3 regions of the Halomonas profundus genome follow, and region 2 is predicted to be linked to each of the others. Evidence: predicted binding sites of a transcription regulator. Region 2 holds the regulator's gene; each other region holds the start of a gene.
What was found. The regulator PhoB, encoded in region 2, activates phosphate uptake and scavenging genes when phosphate is short. The targets are predictions, from matches to a motif close to TGTCATANNNNTGTCANA.

Region 1 (8,031 bases), 880 kb from region 2:
AGGCGCAGAGCATATTGAGCCCGGTGCCAAAGCCGGTTTCGCCAATCACAAAGGGCCGCGCGGCTTCCCAGGCGGCAAAGCGTTCGGGGAGGTGATTGGCACCCAGAAAGACATGTTCGGTCTCTGCGCGCCCATCGCCACGGGTGAAATAGATGTCATCAAACGCTGTTGCGTGGGGGGCTCCCTCGTTCCAGGTAAGGGTTGGCGTCGTTAATGCCGCAAGCGGTGGCAAAGCGTTTGAACGTTGGGTCACGCAGGTATCCGTATTGATGAACAGGTGGTTAAAAAATGATCAATTTGTTAGCGCTGGCGTTATCTCTGGCTTAGCGCAAAGCGTCCGCCGGGTTTGCACAGAGTTTTCCACAGGCTCTGTGAAAAAGCCGACGAACCCTCCATACTTGCCTATTGGCGTCAAGGCATAACTTTCTTGAACGGCTTAACAATTACCTTGGCATACACCCCTGCAATAATGTATGGGTCAGCGTCGGCCCACGCCTTGGCGTCTTCCAGGCTGTCGAATTCCGCTACCACCAAGCTGCCGGAAAAGCCTGCATCGCCAGGATTTTCAGCGTCGATGGCAGGGTGAGGGCCAGCCAGTACCAGGCGGCCTTCATCGCGCAGCGCTTCCAGGCGTGCCAAGTGGTCTGGCCGGGCCGCTAAGCGGCGCTCTAAGCTATTGGGTACATCTTCACTCATAATGGCATACAGCATTTGGGTATAACTCCTTGATAAGACGAGGATGCAAAGTGACCGTTAATTGACCGCACTGGCATAAGCGCGCACCATATCTTACCCATTGCGAAGGGTTCATTCACAGCTGAAAAGCGCATTCTGACAAACTGGCCACACGGCGTCATGCTTATGCCTCGACTTCCCTATACCTTTGATGCCGATCAGCGCTACCCAGTTGATTTGCACATGCACTCAACCGCTTCCGATGGCGCGTTAACGCCCACCGAGCTGGTAACCCTGTGTGCCGAACGCGGGCTGACGCACATGTCGCTCACCGATCACGATACCATGGACGGCATTGAAGAAGCGGGCCGCGCGGCGGAGCAAGCAGGGCTGTGTCTTATCCCCGGCTGTGAGTTATCCACACGCTGGCAGGGCGTCAATATCCATGTGGTGGCGCTGATGCCCGGTGGCTTGCAGGGGGCAATGGTGGAAGGCCTGATTCAGCAGCGTGAAGCTCGGATACAGCGTGCAGCAGTGATCGCCGAAAGGCTGGAAAAAGTCGGTTTATCCAACGCGCTGGAAAAAGCGCGCCTGCACGCTGGCAGTGACCGCCCGCTAGGCCGCCCGGACTTTGCCCGCGCGCTGGTAGCGGAAGGCGTGGTGCCCGACTGGGCCAGCGCCTTCAAGCGCTATCTGGGCAGCGGCAAAAAGGGCGATGTTAAAGCCCACTGGCCGGAAATCAGCGAAGCCGTGAGCTGGATTGTCGATTCCGGCGGTGTGGCCGTGATTGCCCATCCACTGCGCCACGGCTTAACCCGGCGCAAGCGAGGCCTGTTGATGGATACCTTCCAAGCGGCGGGCGGCCAAGCGGTTGAACTGGTCAGCGGCCAGCAGAACCCGGATAGCACCCGCGACCTGGCGCGTCAGCTAGTGGAGCGCGACCTTTACGCTTCTATGGGCAGCGATTTTCACTTCCCTGGCAGTCATGCGGCCCCCGGCAGCATGAGCCTAGTGCCGCGCACTGCGGCGCCCCCCATATGGCAGCATCCCCGGCTGCTGCACCTGCGCGATGCGTCACCCGGCCTGCTGGCGGTCGGTTAAATCACAGCCGGGTCATTGCAAAGCCCGGTCAGTTAAAAGCCAAGTCGGCTATGCTGTATAGGCAGGGCCTACGGACAGGAGTTACCAATGAGCCAATATTTTCAGATTCACCCGGAAAACCCTCAGAAACGCCTCATCGATCAGTCGATTGAGATCATTCGTAAAGGCGGTGTGGTTGCTTACCCCACTGATTCGGGCTATGCGCTTGGCTGCCATCTGGGTGAGAAGAAAGCCATTGAGAAGATAAAATGGCTACGTTCACTGGACGATAAACACAACTTCACCCTGGTGTGCTCCGATCTCTCGGAAATTGGCACCTACGCCAAGGTGGATAACGATGTATTTCGGTTGCTGAAAGCCCATACCCCAGGCCCTTATACTTATATTCTGGATGCCACTTCAGAAGTGCCGCGCCTGCTACTGCATCCCAAGCGGCGCTCCATTGGCGTGCGCGTACCGGATCACCGCATTACCCACGCGTTACTGGCCGCATTAGGCGAGCCGTTGATGAGCGTAACGTTGATTCCGGTGGGCGATGACCTGCCCATGAACGACCCGGAAGAGATCCGCGAGCGTTTTGGCGCCCACCTGGATGCCATTATCGACGGCGGCGCCTGCCATTTAGACCCCACCAGCGTCATCGACCTGCGCGAACTGCCGCCGAAAATCATCCGTGAAGGGCGCGGCGATATTTCTCCTTTCGTCGTCTAAAAACACTTTTCAGAGCAAATCCCTGCTTTTAGCTTTAATGAGCAGGGAGTTTGTCTATTTTTCATTATTTGAATGTTCAATGAAAATAAAATATGATCCTAACGGTTCTTTTCGATAATAAATTGTGATCCTTTAAGGCGAGGAATCGCCTCGTCTTTTTGAGATCGCCTAGCCCAGGAGATCATTCAATGACGAAGCCATTCCCTTCTCGCCTCTGCACCCTTGCTGCTCTAGCCAGCCTCACCGCTTTACCGCTGACCAGCCATGCAAATAGTGATGACGCAGAAATATGTGCCCAGGAAGCTTATGCAATGGGCCTGCGCTATCAACAGCAGTCTGCTGAAGCCGCTGCTCTGCAGCGTCAGGGTTTTGCCCTCGCCACCTACCGGCTTGAGGATCAGATTGAGGCGCATGGTGGTAGCGACGACTTGGCGATCATTACCGACCTGGATGAAACGGTGCTGGATAATAGCGCTCTGTTGGTTCGCGACATGCAGGCATGCCACGACTACACCACTTGGGACACATGGAAGCATTGGGAGCGTGAAGGCGAGCCGCGTTTGATGCCGGGTGCCAAAGCGTTCCTGGATTACGCGGATGAGCAGGGCGTGGCCATTTTTTACGTCTCTGATCGCTACCAGGAGAACGAGGCCGACACTATCGCCACCTTGGAAGCGCTAGAGCTACCCCAAGTCTCTGAACAGAGCGTGATGTTGCTGGGGCCTGCCAAGGCAGAACGTCGCGCGGAAGTGGTGGATAACCACACTCTGGTGATGCAGCTGGGGGATTCCCTTCACGATTTCGCGGGTGACTTCGCGGGCGCCGACCTTGACCAGCAGCATGCGCTTGTTGAAGAGAATGCCGAGCGTTTTGGCAACGATTGGATCGTGTTCCCCAACGCTACTTACGGTGCCTGGAGCGAGGCTGAGTTAGACGCCTGGGAAGCCCCGCACGAAGTGGAGTGATCGGTTAGATAACCACTCCATACCGCATTAAATAAACGCTGCGCGCCCCAGGTTTGGCTATTTTGTTTGACGATTTAGTTTAGCTGTCTTGGGGCGTGTTTTTGTCTTAGTTCTTGTCTTCGTCACTCTCGTGGCTATTTTCTTGAGCGTCATCTGTTTTGTCGTCATCCTTCTTGCGCGGGTCTTCGCTGTCTTCATCCAGCCAGGTGCCGCAGCGCAGGCAGTAGCGGGCGCGTTTTTCATGGCGTTCGTGACCGCAGCCGGGGCAGGCTTCTTCGGAGTAACGCTCTTCACGGATCGAGCGAATCACCTGGGCGGAAAACACCCCGGTGGGCACGGCAATGATCGAGTAGCCGAGCAGCATGAGTACCACCGTAATCGATTTACCCAGCGCAGTAGCGGGGACGATGTCGCCATAGCCGACGGTGGTCATGCTGACAATGGCCCAGTACATCGACATCGGAATACTGGTGAAGCCCGCCTCAGAGGATTCGATGGTGTACATCAGCGCCGCGAACAGGGTAATCACCATTAATATGGCGCTAAAAAACAGCAATATCTGGCGCATGCTGCGTTTAAGGGCATCCATTAAAAGACGCGCCTCGCCGACAAACTCCATCAGGCGCAGAATACGAAAAATGCGCAGTACCCGCAGCAGGCGAACAATCACCAGCCCATGGGCTCCGGGCACCAGTAGTACTAGCCAAATGGGCAAAATCGCGATTAAGTCGACGATGCCATAAAAGCTTTTTAAATAAAGGGTCGGTTTTTCCAGGCAGTAAATGCGTAGGATGAGCTCAATGCTAAATAACAGAGTGAATGCCCACTCCAGATAAAAGAAGAGTTCTCCGTACCGCTCGGCATAAGTCTCGATACTGCCCAGCATAATGACCGCAACGCTGAGTAGAATCGCCACAATCAAGGCGATATCAAACGCTTTGGCCCCCGGCGTGTCAGACTCAAATATGATATGAAACAGGCGGGTGCGTAGGCCTTCCGCGCCGGGGGTTAAGTTTAAATTCATTGCATCATCCTGAAGTGGACCTCAATGCCGTCCTGAAAAGTGCGCTAGGACCTAGCGTAGCGCGGTTTGGTACGCCAAGCGATGGGCGAGCGCTAACGCCGCTTTACCGTAGGCTGCATTGGGCTGGCCGTCCGCATCGAGCGCGCCAGGCAGCGCCTGGGCATAAGCGCGTGCGGTGGCATCCAGTTCGGGATGTTCGGCGAGAGTGGCCAGCGCCTGCTGGGCATCGTTTAAAAAGCTGGCTTGTTGGCTGTCGTGGTAGGCGTCCAGCGCCAGCGTGGCACGGTGCAGCCACTCTGCCGGGGAGTGTGCTTCGGGGAGCGGCCAGTGTTGGGTACTAAGCGCATTGCCACGGGCCGCCTTGCTACTGTCCGAGGGTCGCAGGGGTACCTGTTCAGCAAGGGTCAATGCCAGCGCCCACAGAGCTTCGGGCTCGCCGCCTTTTAATTCGAGTTCTGCTTCGCGAATCGGCGTGCGGTAGTCACCGCTAATAATTTCGCCTTCATCCAATACCAGCTCGACATGACTCTCCTGACCTTGTCCGCCCTCTTTTAGCTGCCAGCTACGCCGTGTGAAATCGGTGCTGAGTTGGGGGGCGAGGGCATCTAGCACACCGCTAAGTTCGCCTTGAAAAGGGGGGAGCTTGGCAATTGAAGCGAGATCCAACTGTGGGCCAACAACCTGCCACTCCCACTCTTCGCGCTGGGAAAGCCCGCCGCCACCTTGGCCAGCGGTTTTCACCGTTTGCAGCACCTGGCCGTCTACCTGGCGAAGTCGCAGCGCAATATGTGCTTTCGCCAGATCACCCTGAGGGGTATCAAAGTAGGTATTGGTCAGCGATTGTTTACGCACGGCGTGTGAAGCGAGATACGGGTGTTGAGTCAGCGCCGCAGGCCCTGTCGGGGCAAGGGCCAGTTTAAGTTCCACTTCCATGGGGTTTGGGCTTTTCATGACGCTAGCCACCTCGTTATCGTGACATTTAAATGAATATTTGATTACATTTGTGAACTTTTCATGACGGCGGCAGGCGCACTCTTTATACTGGCGCCGCCATTTCCAGGCTCCCCGAAAACAGGCTAAAAGGCATTATGGTTACCTCCAATCCTTTTTCTTCGATGTTTGGCCGCTCGCCATTCCAGCCGTTATTGGCCCATATCGTCAAGACGAATGAGTGTGCCGATCAGCTGTTGCCGTTTTTTGAAGCAACCCTGGTTGATGACTGGGACAAAGCGGCTGAGCTGCGCGAAAACGTCACCCGCCTAGAGCATGACGCCGATACGCTGAAAACAGAGCTGCGGTTGAACCTGCCCAACACCATGTTTCTTCCGGTGTCGCGCTCCGATCTGCTTGATCTGATCAGCGTGCAGGACAAGATCGCCAACAAGGTGCGTGACATTACCGGCATTATGCTGGGGCGTAAAATGCGCGTGCCGGATGAGCTGGCCGCGCCGATGCGCGACTACATTCGAACCAGCGTTGCCTGCGTGGCGCAAGCGCGTCAAGCGCTAGAAGAGCTCAAGGATCTACTCGAGTCCGGCTTTGGCAAAAACGTCTCGGATGTGATGCAGAAGATGATCCGTGAGCTGCACACCCTCGAACACCAAGCCGACGACCAACAGATCACCATTCGCCGCCAGCTGTTCAAGCTTGAGAGCCAGCTACCGCCAGTGGACGTGATCTTTCTCTACAAGATCATTGAATGGGTTGGCGAACTATCCGACCGCGCCGAGCGCGTGGGTAGCCGTCTGCAGATCCTGACTGCCCGCTAAGGGGACTTTCATGCTGATTATTGCCCAGCACGGTGAAATCTTTATCATCCTGGCCTGTTTGTTTGGCTTTTTCATGGCCTGGGGCGTTGGCGCCAACGACGTGGCCAATGCCATGGGAACCTCGGTGGGGTCGAAAGCGATCACCATCAAACAGGCTATCCTGATTGCGGTCATTTTTGAATTCCTGGGTGCCTGGCTAGCCGGTGGCGAAGTTACCAATACGATCCGTAAAGGTATTATCGACCCCGAACTGCTACAGGACGACCCACAATTGCTGGTCTACGGCATGCTGGCAGCCCTGCTGGCGGCGGGGACATGGCTGCTGGTGGCCTCCATGAAAGGCTGGCCGGTTTCCACGACGCACTCGATTGTCGGCGCGATCGTAGGCTTTGCGGTTGCAGGGCTAGGTCCTGCCACGGTGGACTGGGGTGCGGTAGGCAAGATTGCCGCCAGTTGGGTGGTCTCCCCCTTGTTGGCAGGTACCATCGGTTTCGTGCTGTTTAAATCGGTACACCACCTGATTTTCGAGGACGACAACCCGTTCACGGCCGCCAAACGCTACGTACCCGGTTATGTGTTTCTGGTGGGCTTCATCGTTTCGATGGTCACGCTGACCAAAGGGTTATCTCATGTGGGGTTGGATCTAACCTTCAATCAGAGCCTGTTGCTGTCGATCCTGCTGGGCCTGGTGATTATGGGCATTGGCCTGATCATGCAGCGGCGTATCAAGTTTGAGCACAATACCAACGACCACTTCGGCTATGCCAACGTTGAGCGTGTGTTCGGCGTGCTGATGATCTTCACTGCCTGTGCCATGGCCTTTGCCCACGGTTCTAACGATGTGGCGAATGCGGTTGGCCCACTGGCGGCAGTCATCAGCGTGGTGCAAACCGGCGGTGAAATTGGCGGCTCTGCACTGGTGCCCTGGTGGGTGCTGGTACTTGGCGGCAGCGGTATCGTGGTGGGGCTGGTCACCTACGGTCATAAAGTCATCGCTACCGTGGGTACCGGGATTACGGAACTGACCCCCAGCCGTGGCTTTGCCGCTACCCTGGCGGCAGCCACGACGGTGGTGCTGGCCTCGGGCACTGGCCTGCCGATTTCCACCACCCACACCCTGGTCGGCGCGATTCTTGGGGTGGGGTTGGCACGCGGCATGGCGGCATTGAACCTGCGGGTCATCGGCACGATTGCCATGTCGTGGCTGATCACGCTACCAGCAGGCGCTGGCCTGGCGATTCTGTTCTTCTTCATGTTCAAGGGCATGTTCGGCTAACGAATAATAAGCAGCACGTTGTAAACGTAGTACGCCAAGGCTCGAAAGGCTTTAGAAGCATCTGAGCGATAAGATCACAGCGGCATCTTCATGTTTATCTGCATTAGATTGAGCAGATTTGCATTTGAAGGTGCCGCTGTTTTTCGTGCTCTGGTAAAGTAACTGGAGATTGTTTTTGAAATTGTTTTTGAGATTGTTTCTTTCACCTGCTGCCGGAGAGCGGCCCTTGGATACGCGCTTCCCCTTTGTTGATTGGTTTCGTAACGCTTCCCCCTACATCAATGCCCACCGGGGGCGAACCTTTGTCATCTTAATTGAAGGCGAAGCCATGGCGTCTGGCCGAGGGGAGCAACTGATTCAGGATTTGGCGCTGCTGCATACCCTGGGTGTGCGACTGGTCGTCGTGTTCGGCATTCGCCCCCAGGTGCACGAGTCGCTAACCGCCGCTGGCGTAGAGCCCACGCGCATCGATGGCCGCTGGGTCGCGGATCGCGCGGTGATGGCTCATGT
Region 2 (8,031 bases):
ACGAAAATCAGCCTAGCAGTGCAGGTGCTGCTCTGGAAAGCTCCACTTTCCTTCTCACGCAGCCGCCTGTCAACGCAAAACCAATCAAACGACCGTCTTTATTTTCAGCCAAGGCACTGATATCACCGCCTTCGCCTTCAATTCGCCAGTGCTCAGGCGTGTTCGTTGGCGGGTAGGCCACCACTGGTAGCAGCGGCGTTTTAACCACTACCGGCCAAGCACCGAAGCTAACCGGCGTGGGCGCGCCTGAAAGGGTTGCCGCCAGCGCCTTAACGCTGGCTTGTAGTGGCTGCACGTACATGGCATTAACACCGTCTACGCAGGCTGCATCGCCTAGGGCGTAGATATTGGGGTGCGATGTACGCAACTGGCGGTCAACGACTATACCGCCAGGTGATACGTTTAAACCAGCCGATTCGGCAAGTGCTGTGCGAGGTGCAAGGCCGGTTGCCATCAACACGAGATCGGCGCTGACAGCGTCGCCGTTATCCAGACGTAATACGATATCTTCGCCGCTTTCGGCCGCTATCGAATCAATCGAACGTGCAAGGTGAAGATGGATACCTGCTTCGCTAAAGGCATCGCCTAGGGCGTTCCCTAAGGGCGGTGGCAGCAAGCGAGGAAGTAGGGTTCCTTCTGGGGCAATGAGGCTGACACGATGGCCGCCAGCGTGGAGGTCGTTGGCAAATTCACAGCCGACCAGCCCCGCGCCAACAATCGCCACCCGTGCAGGGCCCTGGCCTAGCGCCGTGTGAAAGCGGCGGTAGTCATCCAGGTCGTTAATGGTAAAGCAGCGTGGGGCTACGCTGGGTTCAATGCTGAAGGGCACCCGTGGTGCAGCGCCAGTGGCCAGTACCAGTGTGTCGTAGCCGAGCACCATGCCGCCTTCGAGCAGAATTGTTTGGTTATCCACATCCAGTGCGGTTACCTGGGTGTGGATAACCATTTGGGCATTTAGCTCTTCGCCCAGGTCAGTAGCGCTGCGCTGGGCTAATTGTTCGGGCACCAGGCCCTTGGCGAAGCCGGTGGAGAGCAACGGCTTGCTGTAATCATCGCCGCTGTCGGCGCTCACCAGCGTTATTGAGCGTTGGTCGCCCAATCGGCGCAACGCCCGGGCAAGGCCAACCCCTGCCATTCCAGTGCCAATAATCACCAGCGCAGAGTGCGAAGAGGTTTTCTGTGTTTGGGTGGCGGGCATGCAGACACCAAAAAAGTTGCTAAATAAGGTTGCGAAAAAAGAAGCGCTAAACCGAGTCGTTAAAAAAGTCGCTGAAACAAAAGCCTTTCAGTGCTCATGTTACACTAGCCAACCCGTTAATTGCCCTGGAGAACTCGGTGACGGCTGCTGCTTTTCGGCAAACTCCTCTATTTTCCCGCTGGCGCCCGATTGATGCGGCGCGCCCGGCGATGAGTGCTTCCTGGTGGCAGTGGGTTGCCTCCACCGACTCGTTAACCGCCCACTTAATGGTCGCAGGTGGCGAGAAGCCGTTTCGAGTACGACTGTTGCGCCAGGGGGTTGGTTGGCCGCGCCAGGATGAGGCTCAGGCGCTGGGCATTGGTGCCAAGCGTTACGCCTGGCTGCGGGAAGTGGCGCTGTGCTTAGATGGAACGCCATGGGTGGTGGCGCGCTCGGTCGCCCCGCTTTCACAGGTAAAGGGCCAACGGCTAGAGTGCCTGGGCGAGCGCTCGCTAGGTAGTTGGCTATTTCGCCAGCCGGGTTTAGTGCGTGGGCCATTGGAAGTAACGACGCATTCCCCCCAGTTTGCTAGCGTCAACGGCATACAGGAAGGCTGTGCCTGGGGAAGGCGCTCTGTTTTTTATCACGGCTGTAAGCACGGCAGTCTGTCGTTATTAGTGCAAGAGTATTTTTTGACGGCGATGGCGGATGATCTTGGCCTGCCTTCGCGCTAGGCTAGCGCCTGCATCTTATTCTTCGTGAGGTAAGCATGGATCGTTCACTGTTGCGGCCGAAGGGATGGGCTCGCGTGGCAGATTTTTTACAGCTGATGCGCTTGAATCGGCCGATAGGCACATGGCTTTTGATGTGGCCGACGCTGTGGGCATTATGGGTGGCTGCGGAAGGTGTACCAGGGCGAAATGTGCTGCTGATTTTTGTGGCCGGCGTTTATGTGATGCGCGCTGCGGGCTGCGTGGTCAATGACTATGCGGATCGCCACTTCGATGGGCATGTGAAACGCACAAAACAACGTCCGCTAGCGACGGGCCGTATCAGCGAAACCGAAGCTCAACTGCTGTTTATCGCCCTGGTGGCCGCTGCGTTTATTCTGGTATTACTGACCAACTGGTTTACGGTGCTGCTCTCGCTGGGCGGGGTGCTGCTGGCGATTATTTATCCGTTTATGAAGCGCTATACCCACTTTCCTCAGGTGGTGCTGGGCGCGGCTTTTTCCTGGGCAATTCCGATGGCTTTTGGCGCCGTGCTCGGCCACGTGCCGCTGGAAGCATGGCTGCTATTCTGCGCTAATGTGTGCTGGACAGTGGCCTACGATACCCAGTACGCCATGGTCGATCGCGACGACGATTTAAAAATTGGCATTAAATCGACGGCCGTGCTGTTTGGAAATGCGGATCGTTTGATTATCGGCTTACTCCAGCTAGCCACCCTGGGGTTGCTGGCTTGGGTAGGCTGGTGGGTTGGTTTAGGTGGTTTCTTCTGGTTAGGGCTAGCGGCAATGGCAGCGACTTTTCTGCATCAGCAGCGCTTAATTCGCGACCAGGAGCGGGATGCCTGCTTCCAGGCGTTTCTCAATAATCACTGGTCGGGACTGCTGATTTTTGCCGGTATCGCGCTAAGTTGGTGGCCTGCGGCTGGCTGATCGCGGCGGTTGTCATGTAATTGTCATCAAGTCATGGTGTTATCGTCACTGACATGTCATTGATCTGTTTATCTTTGAACTGTTTTTCTTTGAACTAGTTTCTTTGAACACCGTGAGGCTCTGGTATGACCGCCAAGACCGTTCTGATTGTCGATGATGAGGCGTCGATTCGCGAGATGATCGCGGTAGCGCTGGAAATGGCTGACTATCGCGTGCTCGAAGCGGATAACGCCCAGGATGCTCATGCCATGGTGGTCGACCACCAACCCGATTTACTGCTGCTGGACTGGATGATGCCCGGCACTAGCGGTATTGAGCTGGCGAGACGCCTAAAACGTGAAGAAACCACCGCTGAAATCCCGATTATTATGCTCACCGCGAAAGGCGAAGAGGATAATAAAATTCAAGGGCTTGAAGCCGGTGCCGATGACTATATCACCAAGCCTTTTTCACCCCGGGAATTGGTGGCACGGCTAAAAGCGGTGCTGCGCCGTGCGACGCCACGTGGCGTTGAAGACCCGATTGAGATTAACGGCCTGCTGCTTGATCCGGTGAGCCACCGGGTAAGTGCCCACGGCAAAGCGCTGGAAATGGGCCCCACCGAGTACCGTTTGCTGCAGTTTTTTATGACTCACCAAGAGCGCGCTTACACACGTAGCCAGCTGCTTGACCAAGTGTGGGGCGGCAATGTTTACGTTGAAGAGCGCACGGTCGATGTGCATATCCGCCGCTTGCGTAAAGCGCTGGGCGACGTGCATCAAAACCTGATCCAAACGGTTCGGGGTACCGGTTACCGTTTCTCTGCACGGGTGTAAATGTGCGTTTATGGAGTCGTGAGCTGTGGCGAATAGCGTGGCTGGCCACGCTGGGCACTTGCTTGGGCTGGCTGTTGGGCTCGGCTGGGCTGGGGCTTGCAGCAGGGCTTGCGGGATGCTTGTTTTACCACTTACGACAGTTACGCGAACTCTATTTGTGGCTCACCCTCCACCCTAACGATGAACCGCCTGCCGCTCGCGGGATGTGGGGCGAGCTATTCGATCGTTTATACCGCTATCAAAAAAGTCAGCGCATCACCCAAAGCCGTCTGCGGGCTACTTTGGCACGTATTCAAGAGTCGTCTGAAGCAATGCGTGATAGCGTGGTCATGCTTGATCGCCACGGTGATTTGGAGTGGTGGAACAGCGCCGCCACCGCCATGCTGGGGCTACAAACCGTCCATGATCGTGGTCAACACATTACCAACCTGCTGCGCGACCCGGGCTTTATCAGCTATTTTAATTCGCGTAACTACAGTGAGCCGTTAACGCTCACCTCACCGATTGATGAACGGCGAATCCTGCAGTATCAAATTACCCTCTACGGTGACGACGAACGCTTAGTGATGGCTCGCGATATCACCCGCTTGCATCGTCTTGAGCAGATGCGGCGCGACTTTGTCGCCAACGTTTCCCATGAGTTACGTACGCCGCTGACCGTTCTCTCCGGCTATTTGGAAACCTACAGTGATATCTCCGACCAGCTTCCGCCGCGCTTGGGACGTAGTATTCAGCAAATGCAGGAACAGACCCAGCGGATGCAGAATCTGGTTAACGATTTATTGCTGCTCTCGCGTTTGGAAATTGACCAGGGCGGCCAAGATCATCATCCACTGTCACTCGAGCCTTTACTGCAAAGCGTTTGTGATGATGCGCTGGCCCTATCGCATCAACGTCATACCATCACCGTCGCCCTTGAGAGCGATGCCCGACTGTTAGGCAGTGAACAGGAGATTCGCAGCGCCGTCTCTAACCTTGCCTTTAATGCGGTTCGCTACACGCCTGCTGGCAGCCAAATCACCCTGCGCTGGAAAGCTAGCGCTACTGGTGGCGGCTATATCGATGTGGAAGATAACGGTGAAGGGATTGATCCCGTTCATATTCCCCGACTAACAGAACGCTTTTACCGTGTTGATAAGGGGCGCAGCACTGCGACTGGCGGCACAGGTTTAGGCTTGGCGATCGTTAAGCACGTGCTGTTGCGCCACGATGCGCAACTACAAATTGAGTCCCTTCCCGGCAAGGGTGCGTTGTTTCGCTGCACCTTCCCCCCCTCGCGTCTTGTTTAATTTAGCAAGTCATCCCATTGCATAATATTTGTAGCAATGTGCAATATTGGCATGCAAGGTTGGCAAAGCTTTACCCATGTGCCATTTTTACACAGCTTAAAGCGTTGTGTCGTGACTCAGTCGATGCCTTTTTGGCATAACTTATTTTTAATTAAGAGACTGATTTTGTTGTTTTTATTTATATGCTTAAGTTTTTTGGCATGCCTTCTGCAGAGTACAGATTGAAGGAAGATGACCGCAGGAATTGCTGGCTTCTCAGTAAGCCTTTCTTTCTTCATTAAGCGGTACTAAACAGCGATCGGAGGTAGGATATGACGTCCAAGGATTTTCTCAAGAAAGCTGGCATTTTAGGTGTATCTTTTGGTCTGATGGCAAGCCCATTAGCTTTTGCACAAACCGATGAAAATTCGGCGATTGACGAAAACCAAGGTATTACCGCTGACGAGCAACCGATGGATTCCCAAGGTACCGGTAGTTCAACTGGCAGTGATACAACAGACATGACTGACGATTTAACCCATGACGAAGGTGATGGTGCCAGCGACATGGATCCGCAATCAAGCAGTCACTCAGACGATGCTGAGTATGACAAGGATGAGCTTGTAGAAGAAAATGGCGGTAGCTAATTATCAATGACCTTTTAGATATCATTAAAAGCTTTTTCAGAGAATGAATAAGCGATTAACAGGATGTTACAAAAGCAAGAATGCTTTTAAGATTCACGGATGAATCAGTAGGCAATCAGAACACTAGTCAGGGTTAATTCCAAGGTTGGAGCCCCGCACAAGGAGTGGAAGCTAGCGTTAGTTATTACCTATAGCCAATTCTGATATCGGGCCCCGCAATGCGGGGCCTAATTTTTGCTGCCTACTTTTTATCTCGCTTATCCCCCCGCTACTTTCTCCCCTATCTTTTCCGCCGATCTTTCTTTGCGCCTCTCTATCCAATGCCATGTCTTGTTTTTTATGAATTGATGCCGTAGCGCTTTGTTGGCATCGAGCCTTTTATTTTGCTGAGTGTGTCATAAAGGCACAGACAGTTTTGCGCATGTGTCATTAGTGCACATGTAATTAGCGTGCTTTTGTTTTTAGCGGTGTATAATTGTGCGCAATGTATTTATTTTAAATTATTGATTTATATGGTTATTTTATTTTTATAAGAGAGTTGGCATTACATATGCTTTCTAGAGGTAGTGAAGCTAGCCGCAGTGAGATCTGGCCAGAGAGCCCTTCTCACTTCACTTCAGCGGTATCAAACGGTTACCAGGAGTAAATAGTATGTTTAACGATTTTGTTAAAAAAGCAGCCGTCGTAGGTCTCTCTTTTGGTTTGCTGGCAAGCCCGCTTGCCTTTGCCCATATGTCCATCGAAGCCAATCAAGACTTCACGGTTGATGACGAGCCCATCCAGGCGCAGTCTCATCACACATCCGGCCAAGCAGATTTTAGCCCATCTGATCTAATGTACGACGAAGGCGACCGTCCTAATGTCATTAAGGCAGATTCTCATCGCACTAGTAGTCAAGTGGACTACACCGCTAAAGATTTGACCCAAGACGTAGGTGATGGAAACGTTTGGTAACAAAAATTTGCAATTCTGAAGAAATATATTACGATTAACACGTGAGCTAAACACGCGAAAGCGTGTCACACCGATACGGATGCATATCGATTCAAGGAATGAATCAAACGACAATCAGAGCGTTGGTCAGGGTTAAATTCCAAGGTTGGAGCAGCCCCGCAAAAGGAAAGGAAGCTAGCGCTAGTCATTGTCAAAGTCTTGTGTCCTTAGACCCTGCTGATGCGGGGTCTGATTTTTTGTGGCATCCAACACCTCTCCCACACTATTCTTGTTTTAGTTTAAGGTACGGCTTTCTAGCGGAGCCTAATTTCATTGCGTCGCTATTTATACACTGCCCATCATCAGCCTGCCGGTGGGTTATGTCTCAGGCATCCGGTCTCACAATCATTTTGACCGTAAAGGGTGAGCTAACTTTTTTGACGCCTAATATGCAACGCAAAGCGTAATAGCCGTTCTAATCATCGATGAACGGAATCCATGGATAATGAGGAGAACATCTTGCTGTTAAAAGAAATGAGCCAAAAAGTCGCCATAGTAGGTATTGCTTTTGGTTTGGTCGCGAGCCCCATGGCGATGGCGCACTCATCTATTGAACTGAACCAAGACCGCACCGCTGGTCAGGATGTCATTAACAAACCTGAGTCGCATGCAGCTTCCAAACCATCTCATGTCTCTGCGGGCGACTTGAACCGTGACGAAGCTGATAGCTTGGACTTTTCGCCTTCCAGTAGCCGTCCTTCTACGGCTGAAAAAGGGCCTACTTCTCGCCAAGAGGGTTACACTCCTGGAGAACTCAACCGGGATGAAGGTGATAGCACCGACTGGTAAATAATAGGATAAGTGTAACTGCTAATGTAAGCGTTACTCGCTAAAAACCCCGCTTCGGTGGGGTTTTTGCTATGTGTTAAAAGCCAACGACATCAGTGGTGATGCCCATCAGCAGCTTCGCTACCGTCTTGGGCGCTCTGTATCCAGACCTCGATGTCTACGTCACCTTGTTCAGCGAAGGTGAGCGTGAGGGGAAACCGCTCACCCTCCTTCAGCGGCTCGGTTAAGCCAATCAGCATTAAGTGAAAGCCGCCACCAGGGCGCATGGTATAAGTCTCCCCTGCCTCGACACGAATCTCGTCCACATGCCGCATCTGCATCATATCGCCGTCCATTTGCATATCGTGCAGCTCAACGTTGCTGCTCGCAGGACTGCTCGCGCCAACCAGAGTGACGGGGCCTGAAACGGCGGTGATATCAAGGTAGGCGGCACCGTTTACCGCACCCGGTGGGGTTGGGGTAGCGAAGGGGTGCGCAATGCGAAGAGTCTCTGTTTTTACGTCGTGGGCTAACGCCATAGATGTCATCGAAATAGACATAGCGCCAATCAAGAGTACGCCACCCAGCCAAGCCATCGGTTTTATCATGCGGTGATTCCTTTGTTGTTGATTGAGCCCAGGATAGACGAACAAAACATAAAGGTAGCAAAGTGACGTAGCCTGGGTAATAGGCGCCTACTGCG
Region 3 (8,031 bases), 630 kb from region 2:
GGCCAGACAAGGCAAAAATCAACGAAAAAGCGGAGTTTACGTGGGGGTAAATGAGCATTTTGAGGCGATTTTTAACGCCGTATGGGCAAGCGCAATAGTTAATCAGAGGTCTCCTAGAAAAAACGCTCTGGCCGGAACGCCTGATGGCATGCATGTTCTGGCCAGAGGTTTAAGATTTAGCGCGGGATTGGGGGTTAAGTTTTTTGAAAGCAATGTTTTTGTTGAATCCATCCGGGTCGCTGTACCCTTTACGCAACATCGTTAATGCTTTGTGTTGGGCTTCTCTACGGCTATTGAGTATAAGCGTATGACTTAGCAAGAGCTGCTGAGCATTTTCAAGCAGCTCTTTGGGATCAATAGCCGCGGGGGTGTCAATCATCAGCGTTTTAGCGATCAACTCCATTTTGGGCTGAACTTCTTGTAGAACGCTTTTAAATGAGAGAGAGGGCACATCCGCTTTCGTGCTTATATCGGCTATCAGGGCGGCCAGCTGTTCTTCAGGAGCTTTTGATAGGCAGGCATCCGCCGTGGGGCCGGATAGACGAACACACATATCCATTAAGCTATCGCTTTGATAGCAGGCGTGACTAAAACGCATGGTGTTGACCATCGCCGATGGGAGCCCCCATTTGGCTGCCAGCCATGCCCCAATAACGGTGTGGTCACCACCAAAGTAACGCTGCTCCTCCTCAATAAGCTGGGTATGGGAGATAGCACTATCACTATAGAGTTCGTCTGCTTGCTCGGGGTAAGTCGCACTCAGTGCCAATATGCCAATATCCTGTAGCAGCGCTGCTGTAAACGCATTACCTGCCTGTTGAGGGCACGCTTGTTCAGCAAGTTGGCGCGCTATCAGCGCAGACATGATAGACCGTCGCCAAATATGAGTATGCTGCGGCCCTTTACTGGGGTGCTGAAAAAGGTTAAAGCTCAACACGACCGTTAACGTTGCATCTAGTCCTAGCCGCTGGATAGCCTCCAGGCATGTTTGTGTCGGATTGGCGGAGCGGGTGTGGTGGACGCTATTGGCGAGAGATATTAACCGAGTGGTCAACGCTGGATCGTGTTCAATGGTGTCGGCAACATCGTTGATAGTCGCTTTTGACGATTGCGTTAATCTGAGGATGCGTAATGCGATTGAGGGAAGCGAAGGTAAGCGTTGGCACTTGAGGAAATCGCTGATCAGAAAACCAGGCAGTGCTTCAGTTAGCATTCCATACAGTGCTTCATCCTTGGTCGATGTATTAGTCACGTTATCTCCTGCGCACTTTGTAGCGTAGCCGCCAGCCATTATGAGGCGATATCTAATTTTACCATATATCCAGCTACTGTTGACGTTGTTATAGTTGGAAAAGAGCGGTTTGTGCTTTGTAGGCCGCTATATATACTTTATGAGGTTAGTGGCAGGCGTCCAAGCCGCTTCAGAATTAAAAAAGTGAGTGCAACAATGCACACAAAGAACGACGCGGCCGATATATTCCGCCAATTGGCAGAAGGCGTAGGGCACAGTGGGAGCCCGCGTTTTTATGCAACGTTGGTTGAACGTTTAGCGACGATACTAGGCGTTGATCATGTGTTAGTCGCCGATGTAACTCAATTGCATCGGGCTGAGACGTTGGCCGTTTGGTCAAATGGCAACTTGCTGAGCAATGTTACTTACACGCTGACCGGTACCCCTTGCGAGACTGTGTTAGGACGCGAAACCTGCCTTTATGACCATGATGTTCAGTCACGCTTTCCTGACGATAAACTGCTTTGTGAACTGGGTGCCGAGAGTTATTTGGGGCGGGCGCTCTATGCGGCGGATGGTTCGCTAGTTGGTTTGTTAGCGGTACTCAAAAACGCCCCCATGCAGTTGGACGATCTAGCCAATGAGATATTGCAAATCGCCGCCGCCCAGGCGGGTGCAGAGCTGTGCCGACAAAAAGCAGAGCAGGCATTAAGAAAGAGCGAAGAGGTCGCGCGGGAAAGTGAACGCCGTTTGGATACGCTGCTCAACCATCTGCCGGGCATGGCCTATCGCTGCCTGAATGACCGCAATTGGACTATGCAACTGGTGAGCCAAGGGGCCGAAACGCTGACCGGGTACCGGCCTGACGAATTACAGGGTAATCGGCTGATCAGTTTTGCTGCCCTGATTCATCCTGATGACCAGGACAGGGTCTTCCATGAGGTACAGTCGGCCATTGCCAACAGATGCCCTTACCGTGTGATCTACCAGCTGCGCCATCGCGACGGTGGTTATCGGTGGATGTGGGAGCAAGGCCAAGCCGTCATAGATGAGGCGGGCGAAATCGTATGCTTGGAAGGGTTTATCTCGGATGTGACCGACCAGCAAGAGTCGCAGCGGGTGCAAAACGCTGTGGTTCAAGTGGCTTCTACGGTCACGACCCAAGTCGGGGATGGTTATTTTCAGCAGTTGATTGTGACCTTGGTCAAGGTGCTGGAAGCCGATGCAGGCTTTATTGCGTTGCTGCATACTTCACCCCAGGGCGATGAAAATGTCTATGGGCAGGCAACGACTGTCAGCATGGTGGTTGATGGGGCTCAGCGAGAACAGCACACCTTTGCGCTGCGAGGCTCGCCCAGCGAGCAGGTAGTGTTGGAGCGTGAAGCAGTCATGCATGATGGTTCGCCGCTGTTATTACCAGGCACACTGCTACCCACAAGAGCATGGATTGGGCGGCGTTTGGATAATGCCAACGGCGAGGCCATTGGCGTGATGATGGTATTTTATCGACAGCCGCTGACCACCAATGCGTTCGCCACCTCTGTGCTGCAAATTCTTTCGACCGGTGCTGCAGCAGAGCTTGAGCGTCGGCGCGACCATCGGCACATGCACCAGTTAGCCTATACCGACAGTACCACCGGTTTACCTAACCGCGTCCGTTTTATGGAGTTGCTAGCGCAAATGTGGCAAGAAGCCCAGCAAGGCGAGCATGGGCTTTCACTGCTGTTATTGGATATCCGCCGTTTTAAAGAGGTCAACGACCTGCACGGTCACCAAGTGGGCGATCAACTGCTGGTGACAGTGGCTGATCGTTTAGCGAAGATCAGCCACTCATACGGCTCGTTGGCGCGTTTGTCAGGGGATGAATTTGCCCTGCTGGTGGCCGATACCACCCCTCGTGACATTGGCAGCCTTGTGGAGCAGCTACGCTTAGTGGTTAAGCCGCCGCTTCATCTGGAGCGGCGTGTTTTTCACCTCGATGTCAGCATCGGTTTTGCTCATTATCCGCAGCATGTGAGCGAGGCGGGCGAACTATTTAACGCTGCCAGCATTGCTCTCCACCACGCCAAGCGGCGCGAAAATAGTATCTGCCCCTACTCCCAAACGATGCGCCACGCGCTACATCGACGCCAACAGATGACCGAGCGACTCAGCGCGGCAATTACTGAACACAAGTTAGAACTCTACTTTCAGCCCCAGGTGAACCTTACCAGTGGTCAGTTGACCGGTGCAGAAGCCCTGTGCCGCTGGCACGATGCCGAGTGGGGTTGGGTGAGCCCCGGCGAGTTTATTCCCCTGGCCGAAGAGCGCGGTTTGATTCGTGCCTTGGGAGACTGGGTGCTGGAAGAGTCCGCAAGGCAGCTACTGGCATGGCGTGAACAGCCTGAGGGTGGGCTGCCAGGGAGGCTATCGATCAATATTTCCGCCCAACAGTTTGCCGATCCTGAGCTGACCCACCACATTGCGCAACTCACCGCCGGCGTTTCGTCGAGCGCTATCGCCCTGGAGCTCACTGAAAGTGATTTTATGCGCGACCCAGATCAGGCCGTTGAGATCACCCACGCCATGCGACAAGCGGGCTATGCTCTCTCTATCGATGATTTCGGCACCGGCTATTCTTCGCTTTCCTACCTACGGCGCTTCGCTGCCGACGCACTGAAAATTGATATTTCCTTTGTGCGTGAAATGCTCGAAAACAAAAATGACCGCACCATTGTTCAGGCCATCATCGCCATGGCAAAAGCGCTAGAGATGAAAACCGTGGCGGAAGGCGTTGAAACGCGCGACCAAGCGAATTTGCTTGCCGCAATGGGTTGCAATGAGGCACAAGGGTACTGGTTTGGCCGCCCGCTGCCTGCCGATGAGTTTGCGACGCAGTGGTTAACTACTTAGTCTTCTAGTTTGCTCATCGTCGTCTTCTATTAGCGTCATCGTCCTGTCATCACCTTTGGCATACCCTACGCGCCGCCAACCCGCGATGAAAGGAGTGCTCCCATGCGCCTGGCCCTGTTTGATCTTGACGACACCCTCCTGGACGGAGACTGCAGCGACCGCTGGAATTTATGGATGATAGAGCAAGGCTGGATCAGCGATGCCGAAGCGTTTATGGCGCGGGCGGAGAAAATGCACCAGGCCTATCACGCGGGGAAGCTAAAGCTTGAAGAGTATTTGGCCATGACCCTAGCACCGCTGCGAGGGCGCAGAGTGAGAGATGTGCAAAAAGAGGTCGAGCGCTTTGTTGCCACGCACCTGCAACCGCGTATTTTTGAACAAGCTTGGGCCTGTCTGGAAGCGCACCGCCAGGCAGGCGATACCCTGGTACTGATTTCCGCCTCGTCACGGCATCTGGTCGAGCCGATAGCGACCACTCTGGGTATTGAACACGTGCTGGCGGTAGAGCTAAGCGTGGAGCACGGCATCAATGAAGACGCGCGCTATACCGGCGGCAGCGAGGGTATTTTTTCTTATCGTGGCGGTAAGGTGCTGCGCTTAAAACAGTGGTTGGCCGAGCAGCAGTTCACCCCTAGCCACACTACTTTCTACTCAGACTCCCGCAACGACCTCCCGCTGTTGCAGTACGTGGATTGCCCTGTAGCGGTCAATCCCGATCCAGTGCTCGCTGAGGTGGCTAGCGTTGAAGGTTGGCGGCGCTTAGACTGGCGGGCGCCCTCAAGCGCTTCGTCACCTAATGCTCTGCCAGGAAAATCGGCGCATGTCTGATGCCTACTATCTAAAGTTAACCGAACAGCTTCGTATTTTGATCGACCAAAATGCTGCCCTGTGGGAAGGCAAGCTTCCCGCAGAGCGGTCATTGGCCGAGCGTTTTGCCACCACTCGTGTGACCCTGCGCCAAGCGCTTTCACAGTTGGAAATGGAGGGCTTAATCCACCGCAGCAACCGGCGCGGCTGGTTTATTTCTCCTGCCCGTTTAGTTTACGACCCCACCCGTGACGCGGGCTTTAACGACTATGTACGTGCACAGGGGCGGCAGCCACGCACGGCAGTATTGAAGCTGGAAACCCGTGCCCATCTGCCTGCCGCGCGGGCACTGAATCTGCCGGATGACCAGCCGTTTCAGCATATTCGCCGCCGCCGCTACGTGGATGACCGCGCGGTGCTGGTGGAGTCGCTGTGGGTGGTGCCCGAGCGTGCCCCAGAGTTGCTAGATATCTATAGTGGGCAATCGCTTTGGGGGCTGTTGCGCGAGCGCTGGGGGCACTACCTGGCCAATCGCTCTATTCGCATGGTCTCAGAAGCGCTTTCGCCAATGGATGCCGAAGAGCTATTCGTTGCGCCCGGCACTGCCGGGTTAAATATTAACCGTGCCATTTTAGACGACCAGCAGCGCCCTATTGAGTTTGATGAAGAGCACTGGCTGCACGATTCGCTGTGTATCAGTGTGGAGCTATCCGGTCAGCGCTAGCGGAAACGACCTAGTCGTGGTCATCATCAGTTAAAAAAACGGTCAAACAAGCGTCATCGCAGTGTCATTTAAAGCCTGCAGACTTCTGGTCTATACCAATTAGCCAGGAGCCCACCATCATGATGTCACGCCGTTTATTCCCCTCCACCTTGCTTGCAGGTGCCGCAGCCGTTGCACTTGCTTCAAACGCCCAGGCCACTGAATTAACCGTGTATACCGCCGTTGAGTCAGATGACCTGCAAAAATACGCCGAACGCTTCAGCGCGGCGCACCCGGATATCGAGATTAACTGGGTGCGCGACTCCACCGGCGTGATTACCGCCCGCCTGCTGGCCGAGAAAGACAATCCCCAGGCTGACGTGATCTGGGGCCTGGCCGCTACCAGCCTGCTGGTGTTGGAAGAGGAGGACATGCTGGAGCGCTACGCTCCCGCTGGTGTTGAGAATCTCGACCCCAAATTTGTCGATGTGGCCTATCGTGATGGTGAAGACCCGGCTTGGGTGGGTATGGACGCCTGGGTCGCTGCTATTTGCTACAACACCATTGAGGGCGAGCGCCAGGGCGTGCCGATGCCGACCTCTTGGGAAGACCTTACCCAGCCTGAGTTTGAAGGCCATGTGATCATGCCTAACCCCAACTCGTCGGGTACCGGCTACCTGGATGTAGCCAGCTGGCTGCAGCTATGGGAAGAGGATCAGGGTTGGGATTATATGGATCGCCTACATAACAACATTGCCCGTTACACCCATTCGGGCTCCGCCCCTTGTAGCCTGGCGGCTACCGGTGAAACCGTAGTGGGTGTGTCATTTGCCTTCCGCGGTGCGCGCTTGAAATCCCAGGGTGCGCCTATTGAAGTTATCTTCCCTGAAGAAGGGCTGGGCTGGGATATGGAAGCCGCCGCTATTGTGGCCGGTACCGACAAGCAGGAAGCCGCGCAAACGCTGATGGATTGGGCAATCTCCCGTGAAGCCAACGAACTGTATAACGAAGGCTATGCGGTGGTGGCTTACCCAGGTGTGGCACAGCCGATTGAAAACTACCCTTCCGATATTACTGATCGAATGATCGACGCCGATTTCCAGTGGGCTGCCGTCAATCGTGAACGCGTGCTAGCCGAATGGCAGCGTCGCTACGATGGTAAAACCGAACAATAAGCCGCGATCAGTTGCCCCGGCCGGTTTGCCGGGGCTTGGAGAGGTTATGCACACGACAATGACATCGCTGCTGGCGGCCGACACACCAACGGTGATGACTCCCACTACTCCCCATTTAACCATTGAAGCAGTCACTAAGCGTTTTGGTAGTTTTACCGCGCTGGATGGTATTTCCCTAACCATAAACGAGGGCGAATTTGTCTGCTTTTTGGGCCCCTCCGGATGCGGCAAAACCACCCTGTTACGCACGATTGCAGGGCTGACCCAGCAAACGACGGGCACGCTTATTCAGCGTGACAAGGATATCTCCACGCTGCCCACCCAGGCGCGGGATTTCGGCATTGTGTTCCAGTCCTATGCGCTGTTTCCCAACCTCACGGTGTTCAACAACGTGGCCTATGGGTTGCGCAACCGGCGGGTAGAGCGGTCACGCATCCAAGCACGGGTGGGTGAGCTGCTCGCGCTGGTGAACTTGACGGGCAGCGAAAACAAGTACCCGGCGGCGCTTTCCGGCGGGCAGCAACAGCGCGTGGCGCTGGCGCGGGCATTGGCCACCGAGCCTGGCCTGCTGCTGCTGGACGAGCCGCTTTCGGCGTTGGACGCCCGGGTGCGGGGCCACCTGCGCAGCCAGATTAAAGCCCTGCAGGCGCGCCTCGGGGTGACCACCATCATGGTGACCCACGACCAGGAAGAAGCGCTGACCATGGCCGACCGCATCGTGGTGATGAACCACGGCGTGATCGAGCAAGTGGGTACCCCGGCGGAGATCTACCATCAGCCTGCCAGCGCCTTTGTGGCCTCGTTCATTGGCAGCATGAACTTCCTGGAAGTGACCGCTCAGGACGATAACCAAGCGCTGCTGGGTACCATGCCCTGCGCCTGCCTATCGCATACCTTAAAAGTGGGTCAAGCCGCCCAACTGGCTATTCGGCCCGAAGCAGTGGCACTTAGCCGTCAAGCGGGAGCGCTGAACGGTGAGGTGATCGGCATCGAGTTTTTAGGTCCCTTTCAGAGGGTCACTTTGCGCCTAACGGACGTTGACCAAACGCTAATTGCCGATGTGCCTAGCCGCGATAGTACCGACTTAAACCTTTACCAGGGGCAGGTTCTAGGCATTCACCTGCCCGCCGAAGCCGCCCGTCTTTATCCCGCCGGGAGCAGTCAGCAATGATCGCCGAGAGCTTTGTAAAATCGGCGACCAAGCCGTCGCTAGAGTCGCTGAT

Region 1: LMS44_RS03685 (CYTH domain-containing protein) is a predicted target of PhoB. The motif match lies at 5,448-5,465, and genes of this name have one in related genera.
Region 3: LMS44_RS20610 (putative 2-aminoethylphosphonate ABC transporter substrate-binding protein) is a predicted target of PhoB. The motif match lies at 5,706-5,723, and genes of this name have one in related genera.

The regions. Positions count from the first base shown of each region.
Region 1 is NZ_CP086344.1:782,951-790,981, forward strand. It holds gene mnmC (bifunctional tRNA (5-methylaminomethyl-2-thiouridine)(34)-methyltransferase MnmC2/FAD-dependent 5-carboxymethylaminomethyl-2-thiouridine(34) oxidoreductase MnmC1) at 1-253, opposite strand, end outside; gene LMS44_RS03660 (YciI family protein) at 412-711, opposite strand; gene LMS44_RS03665 (PHP domain-containing protein) at 856-1,776, shown strand; gene LMS44_RS03670 (L-threonylcarbamoyladenylate synthase) at 1,864-2,487, shown strand; gene LMS44_RS03675 (HAD family acid phosphatase) at 2,676-3,452, shown strand; gene LMS44_RS03680 (ion transporter) at 3,559-4,476, opposite strand; gene LMS44_RS03685 (CYTH domain-containing protein) at 4,528-5,427, opposite strand; gene LMS44_RS03690 (TIGR00153 family protein) at 5,565-6,245, shown strand; gene LMS44_RS03695 (inorganic phosphate transporter) at 6,256-7,521, shown strand; gene argA (amino-acid N-acetyltransferase) at 7,748-8,031, shown strand, end outside.
Region 2 is NZ_CP086344.1:5,154,680-5,162,710, reverse strand. It holds gene LMS44_RS23530 (NAD(P)/FAD-dependent oxidoreductase) at 8-1,198, opposite strand; gene LMS44_RS23525 (chorismate--pyruvate lyase family protein) at 1,336-1,911, shown strand; gene ubiA (4-hydroxybenzoate octaprenyltransferase) at 1,947-2,837, shown strand; gene phoB (phosphate regulon transcriptional regulator PhoB) at 2,963-3,652, shown strand; gene phoR (phosphate regulon sensor histidine kinase PhoR) at 3,655-4,941, shown strand; gene LMS44_RS23505 (hypothetical protein) at 5,253-5,567, shown strand; gene LMS44_RS23500 (hypothetical protein) at 6,219-6,521, shown strand; gene LMS44_RS23495 (hypothetical protein) at 6,999-7,349, shown strand; gene LMS44_RS23490 (copper chaperone PCu(A)C) at 7,442-7,936, opposite strand; gene cysZ (sulfate transporter CysZ) at 8,024-8,031, opposite strand, start outside.
Region 3 is NZ_CP086344.1:4,525,392-4,533,422, reverse strand. It holds gene LMS44_RS20630 (HDOD domain-containing protein) at 170-1,252, opposite strand; gene LMS44_RS20625 (bifunctional diguanylate cyclase/phosphodiesterase) at 1,448-4,123, shown strand; gene LMS44_RS20620 (HAD family hydrolase) at 4,226-4,951, shown strand; gene LMS44_RS20615 (UTRA domain-containing protein) at 4,944-5,654, shown strand; gene LMS44_RS20610 (putative 2-aminoethylphosphonate ABC transporter substrate-binding protein) at 5,774-6,808, shown strand; gene LMS44_RS20605 (P-loop NTPase family protein) at 6,855-7,979, shown strand; gene LMS44_RS20600 (putative 2-aminoethylphosphonate ABC transporter permease subunit) at 7,976-8,031, shown strand, end outside.